Sphaerotilus montanus: one gene and its partners. The protein of the gene in region 2 interacts with the protein of the main gene of each other region in a pairwise test. Links are inferred from orthologs where the notes say so. Each region holds a gene or a part of one and is shown on either strand. Other genes may lie near its edges.

Evidence for each region. The genes of interacting proteins can lie anywhere in the genome.
Region 1: the proteins of BDD16_RS17490 (region 2) and dnaE interact in binary tests that used the Escherichia coli proteins (3 or more experiments, as listed by UniProt). The link is inferred for Sphaerotilus montanus from one-to-one orthologs.
Region 3: the proteins of BDD16_RS17490 (region 2) and ctaD interact in binary tests that used the Escherichia coli proteins (3 or more experiments, as listed by UniProt). The link is inferred for Sphaerotilus montanus from one-to-one orthologs.

What each region holds. Positions count from the first base shown.
Region 1 is NZ_JACCFH010000001.1:2,756,073-2,761,060, reverse strand. The notes cover bases 1-4,144. They hold dnaE (DNA polymerase III subunit alpha), read left to right. Parts: upstream 1-365; coding sequence 366-3,944; downstream 3,945-4,144. Other genes in these bases: BDD16_RS12555 (PEP-CTERM sorting domain-containing protein), read left to right, coding at 4,043-4,144; BDD16_RS12565 (tubulin-like doman-containing protein), read right to left, coding at 1-115. Also shown: more of BDD16_RS12555, read left to right, coding at 4,145-4,699; BDD16_RS12550 (TIGR03862 family flavoprotein), read right to left, coding at 4,716-4,988. UniProt on the Escherichia coli protein: DNA polymerase III is a complex, multichain enzyme responsible for most of the replicative synthesis in bacteria. This DNA polymerase also exhibits 3' to 5' exonuclease activity. The alpha chain is the DNA polymerase catalytic subunit.
Region 2 is NZ_JACCFH010000001.1:3,840,498-3,844,987, reverse strand. What follows is about bases 666-3,467. They hold BDD16_RS17490 (pyridoxal phosphate-dependent aminotransferase), read left to right. Parts: upstream 666-1,376; coding sequence 1,377-2,558; downstream 2,559-3,467. Other genes in these bases: BDD16_RS17480 (histidine phosphatase family protein), read left to right, coding at 3,464-3,467; BDD16_RS17485 (oxepin-CoA hydrolase, alternative type), read left to right, coding at 2,646-3,434; BDD16_RS17495 (CysB family HTH-type transcriptional regulator), read left to right, coding at 666-1,324. In the rest of the region: BDD16_RS17500 (sirohydrochlorin chelatase), read left to right, coding at 1-362; more of BDD16_RS17495, read left to right, coding at 359-665; more of BDD16_RS17480, read left to right, coding at 3,468-4,171; BDD16_RS17475 (Crp/Fnr family transcriptional regulator), read left to right, coding at 4,207-4,490. UniProt on the Escherichia coli protein: Shows aminotransferase activity with methionine and histidine as substrates, and to a lesser extent also with phenylalanine.
Region 3 is NZ_JACCFH010000001.1:2,452,589-2,456,346, forward strand. The notes cover bases 845-3,758. They hold ctaD (cytochrome c oxidase subunit I), read right to left. Parts: upstream 3,165-3,758; coding sequence 1,524-3,164; downstream 845-1,523. Other genes in these bases: BDD16_RS11070 (cytochrome c oxidase assembly protein), read right to left, coding at 845-1,384; BDD16_RS22810 (cytochrome oxidase small assembly protein), read right to left, coding at 1,381-1,503; coxB (cytochrome c oxidase subunit II), read right to left, coding at 3,195-3,758. Also shown: BDD16_RS11060 (cytochrome c oxidase subunit 3), read right to left, coding at 1-467; BDD16_RS11065 (DUF2970 domain-containing protein), read right to left, coding at 528-764; more of BDD16_RS11070, read right to left, coding at 761-844. UniProt on the Escherichia coli protein: Cytochrome bo(3) ubiquinol oxidase is the terminal enzyme in the aerobic respiratory chain of E.coli that predominates when cells are grown at high aeration.

The DNA.
Region 1 (4,988 bases), 1.1 Mb from region 2 along the record:
CGATGGCTGGCCGGCGGCTGGCCGGCGCTCCTTCCAGCCGGGACTGCAGACGCTGCTGCAGCGCCTGCCAGACCCGGACACCGGCTCCCCCGAGCCCGAGAAACAAATGGTTCATTGAATGGTCATGCCTTGAATACAGGTCGTCCGTGTCGCTGCGTTCCGCAATCGGCAGCGACGTGTGCATATGGTGTGGGCGTTCAGCCGATCAACTTACCCTGATCGGTCCCGGAATGCACCGGAAACAGAGGGGTGAAAGCGGCGTCATTTTGCGATATTCTCAATTCTGGACGCGCGCGTTAAACGGCACTTTGCGGCACATCCAGCACATGCGATCTGGAGGCGGCACGGCTGCCTACAATTCCCGCATGAACTTCGTCCACCTGCGCACCCACACCGAGTACTCCGTCGTCGATGGCACCCTGCGGATCGATGACGCGGTCAAGGCCGCAGCCAAGGACGGCCAGGCCGCCATGGCCATCACCGACCTGTCCAATCTCTTCGGTGCCATCAAGTTCTACAACGCCGCCCGCAAGAAGGGCGTGCAGCCGCTGCTCGGCACCGATGTCTGGCTCGAACCCGAAGGCCCGGCCACCGCGGGCGATGCGCGGCCCCCATCCCGGCTGCTGCTGCTGGTGCAGAACCGGCAGGGCTACCTGAACCTGTGCGAGCTGCTCTCAAGGGCCTGGATCACCAACGTGCAGCGCAACAACCAGGCCTGGGTGAAGTGGGCCTGGCTGGAGGAGCTGGGCGAGGGCCTGATCGTGCTGTCCGGCGGCGTGATGGGCTGCGTGGGGCAGGCGCTGGCGATGGGGGATCAGCCCCGGGCGCGCGATCTGGCGAAGCGGCTGGCGGCGATGTTCCCGACGCGCTTCTACCTGGAGGTGCAGCGCGCCCAGTTGCCCGGCCACGAAGCCAACGTGCGCGCCACGGTGCCACTGGCGGCGAAGCTCAAGCTGCCAGTGGTCGCCACGCACCCGGTGCAGTTCCTGGAAGCCGATGATTTCGACGCCCACGAGGCGCGTGTCTGCGTGGCCGAAGGCGACACGATCGGCAACCCGAAGCGGGTCAAGCGCTTCAGCCGCGACCAGCATTTCAAGACGCAAGCCGAGATGGCTGCCCTCTTCGCCGACCTGCCCGGCGCGCTGGAGAACACGGCAGAGATCGCCCGGCGCTGCAGCCTGACGCTGGTGCTGGGCAAGCCGCAGCTGCCGAACTTCCCGACGCCGCTGCTGGCCGACGGCACGCCGATGCCGATGGCCGACTACTTCCGCCAGCTCTCCTTCGAGGGCCTGGAAGACCGCCTGAAGCTGCTCTACCCGAACGTGGCCAGGCGCGACACGGAACGCCCGCGCTACGTCGAGCGGCTGGAATTCGAGCTGACGACGATCCTGAAGATGGGCTTCCCCGGCTACTTCCTGATCGTGTCGGACTTCATCCGCTGGGCCAAGGCCAACGGCTGCCCGGTCGGCCCAGGGCGGGGGTCCGGCGCCGGCTCGCTGGTTGCCTACGCGCTGTCGATCACCGACCTCGACCCGCTGCAATACAACCTGCTGTTCGAGCGCTTCCTGAACCCCGAGCGCGTGTCGATGCCCGACTTCGACATCGACTTCTGCCAAGGCAACCGCGACCGTGTCATCGACTATGTCAAGGAGCGCTACGGCCGCCCGGCGGTGAGCCAGATCGCCACCTTCGGCACGATGGCCGCCAAGGCCGCGCTGCGCGACATCGGCCGCGTGCTGGGCATGGGCTACGGCCACGTGGACTCGATCGCCAAGCTGATCCCCGCCCCGCCGGGCAAGTCGGTGACGCTGGCCCGCGTGCCGGACGAGCCGGACAGCGGCGTCATCTACGCGCGCAAGGAAGCGCCCGAGCTGGAGGAGCGCGAGAAGAACGAGGAAGAGGTGGCCGAGCTGCTGAGCCTGGCCATGCGCGTCGAAGGCATGGTGCGCAACATCGGCATGCACGCGGGCGGCGTGCTGATCGCCCCCGGCAAGATCACCGACTTCTGCCCGCAGTACCAGCAGCCCGGCAGCGACTCCGCGGTCAGCCAGTACGACAAGGACGACGTGGAGGCGATCGGCCTCGTGAAGTTCGACTTCCTGGGGCTGGCGACGCTGACGATCCTCGAACTCGCCAAGGAGTTCATCGTCACCCGCCACGAGCACCGCAAGGACTTCGCCTTCGAGACCATCCCGCTGGACGATGCGGCCGTCTACAAGCTGTTCTCCGACGGGCTGACCGAGGCGGTGTTCCAGTTCGAATCGGGCGGGATGCAGCGGATGCTGCGCGACGCCAAGCCGAGCCGGCTGGAAGACCTGATCGCGCTGAACGCCCTGTACCGCCCGGGCCCGATGGACCTGATCCCCAGCTTCGTGGCGCGCAAGCACGGCCGCGAGGTGGTCGAGTACCCGCACCCGCTGGTGGAGAAGGTGCTCGCCGAGACCTACGGGATCATGGTCTACCAGGAACAGGTGATGCAGACCGCGCAGGTGCTGGGCGGCTACTCGCTGGGTGGTGCGGACATGCTGCGCCGCGCGATGGGCAAGAAGAAGGCCGACGAGATGGCCACCCACCGCGCCATCTTCCGCAAGGGCGCGGCCGAGAAGGACATCAGCCAGGACAAGGCCGACGAGGTCTTCGACCTGATGGAGAAGTTCGCGGGCTACGGCTTCAACAAGTCGCACGCCGCCGCCTACTCGCTCTTGGCGTACCACACCGGCTGGATCAAGGTCCACCACACGGCCGAGTTCTTCGCGGCCAACATGACCATCGAACTCGACGACACCGACAAGCTCAAGGTGTTGCGCGACGACGCGATGAAGAACTTCGGGATCGCGTTTGAAGCGCCCGACATCAACCTCGGCGTCTACCGCTTCGAGCCGGCGCCGGGCAAGGCGGGCAACAAGCTGATCCGCTACGGGCTGGGCGCCGTCAAGGGCACGGGCCAGGGCGCGATCGAGGCCATCATCCGGGCGCGCACCGAGGGCGGGCCGTTCCGCTCGCTGTTCGATTTCGCGGCGCGTGTGGACCGCAAGAGCCTCAACAAGCGCGTGATCGAGGCGCTGATCAAGGCGGGCGCCTTCGACAAGCTGCACCCGCTCGGTCTGGACGGCCGGGCGCAACTGCTCGCCAGCGTCAGCCTCGCGCTCGAATACGCCGATTCACAGGCGGCGCACGCGGACCAGGTCGGCCTGTTCGATTTCGGTGGCGCGGACGACGACCACGGCAGCTCGACCCGCGAGCCGGACTATCCCGTCGTCGAGACCTGGGACGTGAAGACCCGGCTCACGCACGAGAAGGTCGCGCTGGGCTACTACTTCTCGGGCCACCTGTTCGACCAGGTGGAAGCCGAGGTGCGCCAGTTCGCCCGCCGCCGCATCGAGGACCTCAGCGACAGCCGCGACCCGCAGACACTGGCTGGCATCGTCACCGACCTGCGCATCGTCAACGGCCAGCGCGGCAAGGTGGCGATCTTCAAGCTCGACGACAAGACCGGCGCGGTCGAGTCGGTCGTCGCCGAAGACCTGCTGAACGCCAACCTCGCGCTGCTGAAAGACGACGAGCTGCTCATCCTCACCGGCAAGGCGCAGCCGGACCGCTTCAGCGGCGGCGTACGCTTCAACGTGCAGCAGATCACCGACCTCGCCACGGCGCGCAGCCAGCGGGCGCGGCACCTGCTCGTCCCGGTGACGGACACGCTGCCGGCGTTCGACGCGCTGCTGGCCGAGCACCCGGCGCGCCCGGCGCCGCCCTCCGAGTTCGGCGAAGACACGCGCCCACAAGGCGTCAACGTGCGGCTGCGCATCCAGCGCGAGACGGCCACGGGGGATGTGGACCTCGGCGACGCGGTGCGCTTTTTCCCGAGTGACGCTGCGCTGGCGTGGTGGAAGGCGCAGACACGCGGCGCGGCGCGGATGGTCTACCACGACGAAGCCGCCACTTGAACCCCTCTGCCCAAGGGGATGGTTCGCCGGCCTTGGATGGTTAAAGTGAAAAAGTTCCCTCTTCACTGCATCCACACAAGTCCCCTTCGAGGTTTCCCATGAACATCCGCCCTCTGATCTCCAGCAGTCTGCTGGCCGTGCTGGCCCTGAGTTCCACGCACAGCCATGCCTTGGCTGTGCAATCCGAATGCACGTCGCTCACATCCGCCAGCGGCGTGACGATCGAGGAATGCGCTTGGAGTGACGGCTTCGGCATGGGGGCGTCATACGGGATCTACAACTACTCGCAAGAGGCCATCACCGCCTTTGCCGTCAGCACCACGGCGCCAGCCAACGCCGAAGCGTGGTCGGAGTATTTCACCTGGAGCAAGGTGTACGTGTCGGAGGCCACCTGGAACAGCACCCAGAACCTCAGCGCCATCGGACAGTTTTCCGCCGTCTTCGGCACCGAGGAACACGCTGCGTTCCTGTACTGGAACGGCACGGCAGACAGCGCCGGATTGCCCGTCAACATCACCGGCGAGGATGCACTCGCGGCCGGTCAAGTGCATGGCGGCTACTTCGGATTTTCGGGCGGCTACCCGGCCTCGGAGTTCATCTCCTTCTCTGGCACCACCGCCGGCGGCCTGGGCGGCCTGACGCCCCTCGCGGGCAGCTTCATGAACGTCAGCGCCGTGCCAGAGCCAGCCTCGATGGCGCTGATGCTGGCGGGTCTTGGTGTGGTGGGGTCCGTGGCGCGCCGTCGGCGCGCCTGACCGCCCGCCCGGTCCTTCAGCCCTTGTTCGCCAGCAAGGCCAATGCGCCCTGGCCTGCTACCCGGCCACTGGCGAAACACGCGGTCAGCAGGTAGCCGCCGGTCGGCGCTTCCCAGTCGAGCATCTCGCCGGCGCAGAACACACCCGGCAGCGCGGACAGCATCAGCCCCGCGTCCATCGCCTCCAGCCGTACGCCGCCCGCGCTGCTGATCGCCTCGTCGATCGGGCGCGGGGCGGTCAGGCGCAGCGGCAGCGCCTTGATGCGGCCAGAGAGCGCGGCCGGATCGGC
Region 2 (4,490 bases):
GCATCCTCCTCTTCGCCCACGGCGCCCGCGACCCTGCCTGGGCCACCCCCTTCCACACGATCGCCGCGCACATGCGCCAGGAATCCGGCGGGCGCCCCGTCGCCCTCGCCTTCCTGGAGCTGATGACGCCCAACCTCGAAGCCGGCGTGGCCGAGCTGGCCGCGCAGGGCTGCACCGCCGTCACGGTGGTGCCGCTGTTCCTCGGCGCGGGCGGCCATGTCCGGCGCGACCTGCCGCTGCTGCTCGACAGCGCCCGTGCGCACTTCCCCGGCGTGGAGATCGCCACGACGGCTGCGATCGGCGAGCTGGACGCCGTGACGCTGGCCATCGCCCGCGCGGCGCTGACGCTGCTGCCGGCATGAACCTGCACCAGTTCCGCTTCGTGCAGGAGGCGGCGCGCCGCAACCTCAACCTCACCGAGACCGCCAAGGCCCTGCACACCTCGCAGCCGGGCATCTCCAAGGCCATCCTGGAGCTGGAGGAAGAGCTGGGCGTGGACATCTTCGCCCGCCACGGCAAGCGCCTGCGCCGCGTCACCGAGCCGGGCCGCCAGGTGCTGACCTCGATCGAGATCATCATGCGCGAGGTCGCCAACCTGCGGCGCATCGGCGAGGACTACTCGCGCCAGGAGGCCGGCACGCTCTCCATCGCCGCGACCCACACCCAGGCCCGCTACGTGCTGCCGACCCCCGTGGCCGCCTTGCGCACCCGCTACCCCAAGGTCGCGGTCAGCCTGCACCAGGGCACGCCCGAGCAGGTCGCGCAGATGATCCTCGACGACTCGGCCGAGATCGGCATGGCCACCGAGCGCCTGACGCAGTACGACGATCTGGTCACGCTGCCCTGCTACGAGTGGCGCCATGTCGTGGTCGTGCCGGCGGCGCACCCGCTGGCGCGTGTCGAGCGGCTGACGCTGGAGCAGATCGCCGCCGAGCCGCTGATCAGCTACCACCCGTCCTTCACCGGGCGGTCCAAGATCGACGCCGCCTTCGAGCAGCGCCAGCTGAAGCCGAACTTCGTGCTGGAGGCCATCGACTCGGACGTGATCAAGACCTACGTGCGGCTCGGGCTGGGCGTGGGCATCGTCGCCGAGATGGCGGTGGCGGACGACCCGCTGTGCGCGCCGGGCGGTGACCTGATCGCCCGTCCGGTCGGGCACCTGTTCGGGCCGAACGTGGCGCGCATCGCCTTCAAGCGCGGCGCCTACCTGCGCAACTTCGTCTACACCTTTGCCGAGCTGCTCTCCGACCAGCTCACCCGCCCGCTGATCGAGCGCGCCATGCTCGGCCTCGCCGCCGACCGACCCGCCAGCGACGGACTCTGACCCACCCCCACCGTCATGCCCGCGCAAGCGGGCACCCACGCGAGCCACCCCAATGACCGCCACCGCCCGCACCCCCGCCGTCACCAGCCGCCTGCCGCAAGTCGGAACGACCATCTTCACCGTGATGTCAGCCCTCGCGACTCAGTGCGGCGCGGTCAACCTCGGCCAGGGCTTCCCGGACTTCGACGGCGACCCGCGCCTGATGCAGGCGGTCAAGGACGCGCTGGACGCCGGCCACAACCAGTACCCGCCGATGACCGGCATCCCTGCGCTGCGCGAGGCCATCGCCGCCAAGGTCGAGGCGCTCTACGGCCACCGCTACGACCCCGCCACCGAGGTCACAGTCACAGCGGGCGCCACGCAGGCCATCATCACCGCCGTCCTGGCGCTCGTGCACCCGGGCGACGAGGTCATCGTGCTGGACCCGTGCTACGACAGCTACGAGCCGAGCATCGTGCTGGCCGGCGCCACCCCCGTGCATGTGCCGCTGACGGCCGGCACCTTCCGCCCCGACTTCGCCGCCATCACCGCCGCGATCACGCCGAAGACCCGCGCGATCCTGGTCAACACCCCGCACAACCCGACCGGCACCGTCTGGACCGCCGCCGAGCAGCAGCAGCTCGCCGACCTGCTCCGGCCGACCGAGATCCTGCTGCTGTCCGACGAGGTCTACGAGCACATGGTCTACGACGGCGCCGCCCACCTCAGCGTCGCCAGCCACCCCGAACTCGCCGCCCGCAGCGTGCTCATCTCCAGCTTCGGCAAGACCTACCACGTCACCGGCTGGAAGGTCGGCTTCGTCGCCGCACCCGCGCCGCTGATGGCCGAGTTCCGCAAGGTCCACCAGTTCAACGTCTTCACGGTCAACACGCCGATGCAGCACGCGCTGGCCGCCTACATGGCCGATCCGGCGCCCTACCTGGAGCTTGGCGCCTTCTACCAGCGCAAGCGCGACCTGTTCCGCGCCGGACTGGCCGGGACGGGGCTGCGGCTGCTGCCCTGCGAAGGCACCTACTTCCAGAGCGTGGACTACAGCGGCCTCGCCCCGGAGATCGCCAGCCTCGGCGAAGCCGCGTTCTGCGAGTGGCTCACGCGCGAGGTGGGCGTGGCGGCGATCCCGCTGTCGGCCTTCTACCCGGACGGGCGCGACCAGCAGATCGCCCGGCTGTGCTTCGCCAAACGGGATGAAACGCTGCAGATGGCGCTGGAACGGCTGCGTGCACGCCTCGGCTGAACCGAGGGAAAACACCGACCACGGCGCAACCGTTTGCGACGAAAAGAACGAACGATCGTTCTTTTTTCCATGCCAGAATCTTCGGCGATGTCCACGACCCTGCCCGCCGAACTGCAAATCTCCCGCCACGACAGCACCCTGGTGCTGACGCTGCGCGACCCCGCGTCCCGCAATGCCCTGTCGCCGGCCATTTACGCGGCCGCGATCGCGGCACTGGACGACGCCGCCCGCGACCCGACGCTGCGCGCCATCGTGCTGACCGGCGCGGACGGCCACTTCAGCGGCGGCGGCAACCTGAACCAGCTCGCCGCCGTGCGTGGCCAGCCCGAAGTGCAGGCGGCCCGCGTGGACGCACTGCACGGCTGGATCGCCGCGATGCGGGCGCATCCGCTGCCGGTGATCGCCGCGGTCGAGGGTGCGGCAGCGGGGGCCGGCTGCTCGCTGGCGCTGGCCTGTGACCTGCTCGTCGCCTCGACCACCGCCCGCTTCGGCCTGGCCTACGGCCGCATCGGCGCCTCGCCGGACGGCGGCGCGGTGCAGGCGCTGATGCAGTTGTTGCCGCGCCAGCAGGCGCTGGAGTGGCTGTGGCTGGCGCAGGTGCGCAGCGCGGCGGACCTCCACCGCGCGGGGCTGGTCAATCGCCTGACCGACCCCGGACAGGCACTCGATGAAGCCCTGGCGCTGGCCGCATCCCTGGCGCATTTCGCACCGAACGTGATCGCCTCGGTCAAGCGGCTCTCGGCAGACGCCGCCGCCCTGCCGCTGGCCACCCACCTCGACCGCGAACGCGACGCCTTCATCGCCAACATCAACCACGACAACGGCGGCGAAGGCCTGGCCGCGTGGCGCGAGAAGCGCGCGCCACAGTTCCGCTGACCGACCACGGACCCGGACCCCGACCCGACATGACGCAGACCCCGCTCCCGCGCCGACGCCTCTACCTGATGCGCCACGGCTCCGTCGACTACTTCCTCGACGACGGCACCCCGGTCCCACCCGACACCGTGCCGCTCAACGCCACCGGCCGTGCGCAGGCCGATGCCGCGGGCGCGCTGTTCGCCGCATCGGCGGTCACCTTCGACCGCGTGCTGGTCAGCGGCCTGCCGCGCACGGTGGAGACTGCGCAGCGTGCACTCGCCGCGGCGCGTTCGACCACCACGATCGAGACCGACCCCGCGCTGCAGGAAATCCGCCCCGGCCGTCTGTCCGATCTGCCGCGGGACCAGGTGCGCGACGCCTTCCTCGGCGCCTTCGAAGGCGGTGCCACGCGCGAGGCCGTGGAGCAGCACCGCTTCCTGGGTGGCGAGAGCGTGGGCGAACTGCTCGACCGCTGCCTGCCCGCCTGGACACGCTTCCTGGCGCGCGACGACTGGGACTGCGCGCTGCTGGTGCTGCACGGCGGCGTGAACCGGGCCTTGCTGTCGAGCGCGCTGGCCGGCACACGCGCCTTCTTCGGCCGGATCGAGCAGGCACCGGCCTGCATCAACGTGCTCGACATCGGCGCCGACCACGCGGTCGTGCGCGCGATGAACCTGTCCCCCTCGCAGTGGCTCCACCACCGCGAGCGCCAGACGACGATGGAAAAGCTGCTCGCGCAGTACCTGCGCACGTGAACACCTGAGCACCTGAGAACTGGAACCCTGCCCGCATGACGACGCCCGTCCTGACCCCTGAAGAACGCCAGAACATCGAGTCCGGCTCCTGGTACGCCAAGCTCTCGCCCGCGCTGCGCCAGGACATCCTGAACCGCACCATCATCCGCCGCTACCCGGACGGCGTGCAGGTCGCCACGCGCGGCGCACCACCCGTGGACTGGGTGGGCGTGGCCAGCGGCGCCGTGCGGGTGAGTTCGGTGTCGATGTCGGGCAAGCAGATCACGCTGACCTATGTCGAGCCGGGCACCTGGTTCGGCGACATCGCCCTCTTCGACGG
Region 3 (3,758 bases), 1.4 Mb from region 2 along the record:
GGCCCCATGGTCTGGAACGGCTCGACGATGCCGGCCGGCGAGCCGGTGGCCCCCGCGCCGGAACTCGGCCAGATGCCCTTGAAGTCGGGCCACAGCAGCGCGTTTTCCAGGCTGCCCAGGCTGGGCACCGACTGGGTGCGGGCCCAGTACAGCGCACCGAAGAAGGCGGCGAAGAACATCACTTCCGAGAAGATGAACCAGGCCATGCTCCAGCGGTGCGAGACGTCGACGCGGTCGCTCAGCATGCCGGCTTCGGCTTCTCCCGCGGCTTCCCCGAACCACTGGCGCAGCACGAAGACTGTCCACAGCAGGCCGAACAGCAGCGCGTACGCCCCCCAGCCATGGCCGTTGACCCACTGGCCTGCGCCCAGGATCACGAAGAACAGGCCGATCGAGGTCATCACCGGGTGCCGCGAGGGCGCCGGGACATAGTAGTAAGGCGTCACGCCTTTGGTTGTTGCCGACATGAGTTGCTCCTGGAATCCGTGTCGCGAATGTTGTGGTGTGTGTTGTCTTGTGAGACTGGCTCAGCCCGCGATCCAGCGGACCAGCAGCACCAGCAGGCCGACAAACAGCGCTGCGCTGAGCAGGCCGGCCAGGATGATGTGCACGGGATTGAGCTGGTTGACGTCGTTCTGGTGGTCAGCCCCGCGGCGGATGCCGAAGAAGGACCAGGCCACGGCCTTCATGCTTTGCGCGAACGAACTCTTGCGCCGTACCGCGTCGCGCAGGTCGTTCGCCGAGGTGCGCTGCGGCTCGGTCATGAACCGGCTCCCTGTGGCAGCACCTGGGTTGCTGCGCCAGTGACCGGCGCGGGCGGGGTCTTGGCGCCGACCTCGAAGAAGGTGTAGGACAGGGTGATGGTGTTCACGTCCCTGGACAGCTTCGGGTCGATCACGAACACCACCGGCCACTTCTTCGACTCGCCCGGCGCGAGCGTGTACTCGTTGAAGCAGAAGCACTCCAGCTTGTTGAAGTGCGCCATGGCCTGCTTCGGGGCATAGCTGGGGATGGCTTGTGCCGACATCGTGCGGTTCTGGACGTTGCGGAACTCGTACATCACCGTGGTCACTGCGCCGGGATGGACCTGGACGGAGGACTGTGCGGGCTTGAAGTCCCACGGGCCGCGCGCGTTGGCATCGAACTCGACCGTGATGGTGCGGCTGGTATCGACCTGGGTGTTGAAGGTGCCCGGCCCGGACCTGCCGCTGACCAGCAGCTCGCTGCGGCTGAGGATGTTGATCCCCAGCGCCTCGCAGATCGATTCGTACATCGGCACCAGCGCGTAGCCGAAGCCGAACATCACCGTGGCGATGACACACAGCTTGCCCAGCATGCGCTTGTTGTCGCGCTGCAGGCGGGCGTCCTTCGGCGTGTCGCTCACGGGTGGGCTCCCGAGAGCAGCACCACCCGGGCCATGAACCCGACGAAGAACACCAGCGCCACCGTGGCCAGGATCAGCCCGAGTCGCACGTTGCTGCGTCGTTTTTCTTCGTTGTTCATGGCGGGTTGTCCTTGGTCGATCAGAACTTCAGCACCTTGGTGGCGGTGACGTCCAGCGTGGGCGGGGTCTCGAAGGTGTGGAACGGGGCCGGCGACGGCACTTCCCACTCCAGGCCTTCGGCGGCTTCCCACGGCTTCTGCGGGGCCTTGGCACCCTTGCCGCGCATCATCGGGACGACGACGAACAGGAAGAAGTAGACCTGCATCAGACCGAAACCGAGCGCGCCGATCGACGCGATCATGTTGAAGTCGGCGAACTGCAGCGGGTAGTCGGCGTAGCGGCGCGGCATGCCGGCCATGCCCAGGAAGTGCATCGGGAAGAAGGTGATGTTGAAGGTCACCAGCGAGCCCCAGAAGTGGAACTTGCCGCGGCCTTCCGAGTACATCACGCCGGTCCACTTCGGACCCCAGTAGTACACGCCGGCGAACATCGCGAACAGCGAGCCGGCCACCAGCACGTAGTGGAAGTGCGCCACGACGTAGTAGGTGTCCTGCAGGTTGATGTCGATCGGGGCCATCGAGAGGATCAGGCCGGTGAAGCCGCCCATCGTGAACACGAAGATGAACCCCACGGCCCACAGCATCGGGGTTTCGAAGGTCATCGAGCCGCGCCACATCGTCGCGATCCAGTTGAACACCTTCACGCCGGTCGGCACCGAGATCAGCATCGTCGCGTACATGAAGAACAGCTGGCCCGTCAGCGGCATGCCGGTCGTGTACATGTGGTGGGCCCACACGATGAACGACAGGATGGCGATCGACGCGGTGGCGTACACCATCGACGCATAACCGAACAGGCGCTTGCGGGCGAAGGCCGGGATGATCTGGCTGACGATGCCGAAGGCCGGCAGGATCATGATGTAGACCTCGGGGTGACCGAAGAACCAGAACACGTGCTGGTACATGATCGGATCACCGCCGCCGGCGGGGTTGAAGAAGCTGGTGCCGAAGTGGCGGTCCGTCAGCGTCATGGTGATCGCACCGGCCAGCACGGGCATGACCGCGATCAGCAGGTAGGCGGTGATCAGCCAGGTCCAGACGAACATCGGCATCTTCATCAGCGTCATGCCGGGAGCGCGCATGTTCAGGATGGTGACGACGATGTTGATCGAGCCCATGATCGACGAGGCGCCCAGGATGTGCATCGCGAAGATGCCGGCATCCATCGACGGGCCCATCTGCAGCGTCAGCGGCGCATAGAGCGTCCAGCCGGCAGCGGGGGCACCGCCGGGCATGAAGAAGCTCGCCACCAGCATGATCGCGGCGGGGATCATCAGCCAGAAGCTGAAGTTGTTCATCCGCGCGAAGGCCATGTCGCCGGCGCCGATCTGCAGCGGGATCATCCAGTTCGCGAAGCCGACGAAGGCCGGCATGATCGCGCCGAACACCATGATCAGCCCGTGCATCGTGGTGAACTGGTTGAACAGCTCGGGGTTCACGAATTGCAGACCCGGCTGGAACAGCTCCAGTCGGATCAGCAGCGCCAGCACGCCGCCGATCATCAGCATCGTGAAGGCGAACAGCATGTACAGCGTGCCGATGTCCTTGTGGTTGGTCGCGAAGACCCAGCGACGCCAGCCGTGGGGAGCGTGGTGGTGGTCGTCATGGGCATGGTCGTCATGCCCGTGACCGTGACCGCCCGGATGGAGAACTGCGCTCATGGGTAGTGATCCTCTGGTGTGTCGTCTTGGTTACTTGCGGGCAGCGACCACTTCGGCCGGCTGGACGATCTGCTCGGTCTTGTTGGACCAGCTGTTCTTGGTGTACGTGATCACGGCGGCGATCTCGGTGTCCGAGAGCTGTTTCCATGCCGGCATCGCACCATTGTTCTGGCCATGCAGCAGCACCGCGATCTGCTTGCCCTTGTCGGCGTCGAGCACGACCGGCGAGGCGTCGAGCGGCTTGATCGGGCCGGCACCCTTGCCGTTGGCCTGGTGGCAGGCGGCGCAGTTGTTGGCGTAGACCTTCTCGCCGCGGGCGATCAGGTCGGGCAGCTTCCATTCCTTGGCCGGATCGTCGGCCAGGGCGGCGAGCTTCTTCTTCTCGCCGGCCACCCAGGTGGTGTATTCCGCGTCGGTCACGACCTTGACGTGGATCGGCATGTAGGCATGTTCCTTGCCGCACAACTCGGCGCACTGGCCGTAGAAATCGCCGGTGCGTTCTGCACGGAACCAGGTGTCGCGCACGAAACCGGGGATCGCGTCCTGCTTGACACCGAAGGCCGGAATCATCCAGGCGTGGATGACGTCATTGGC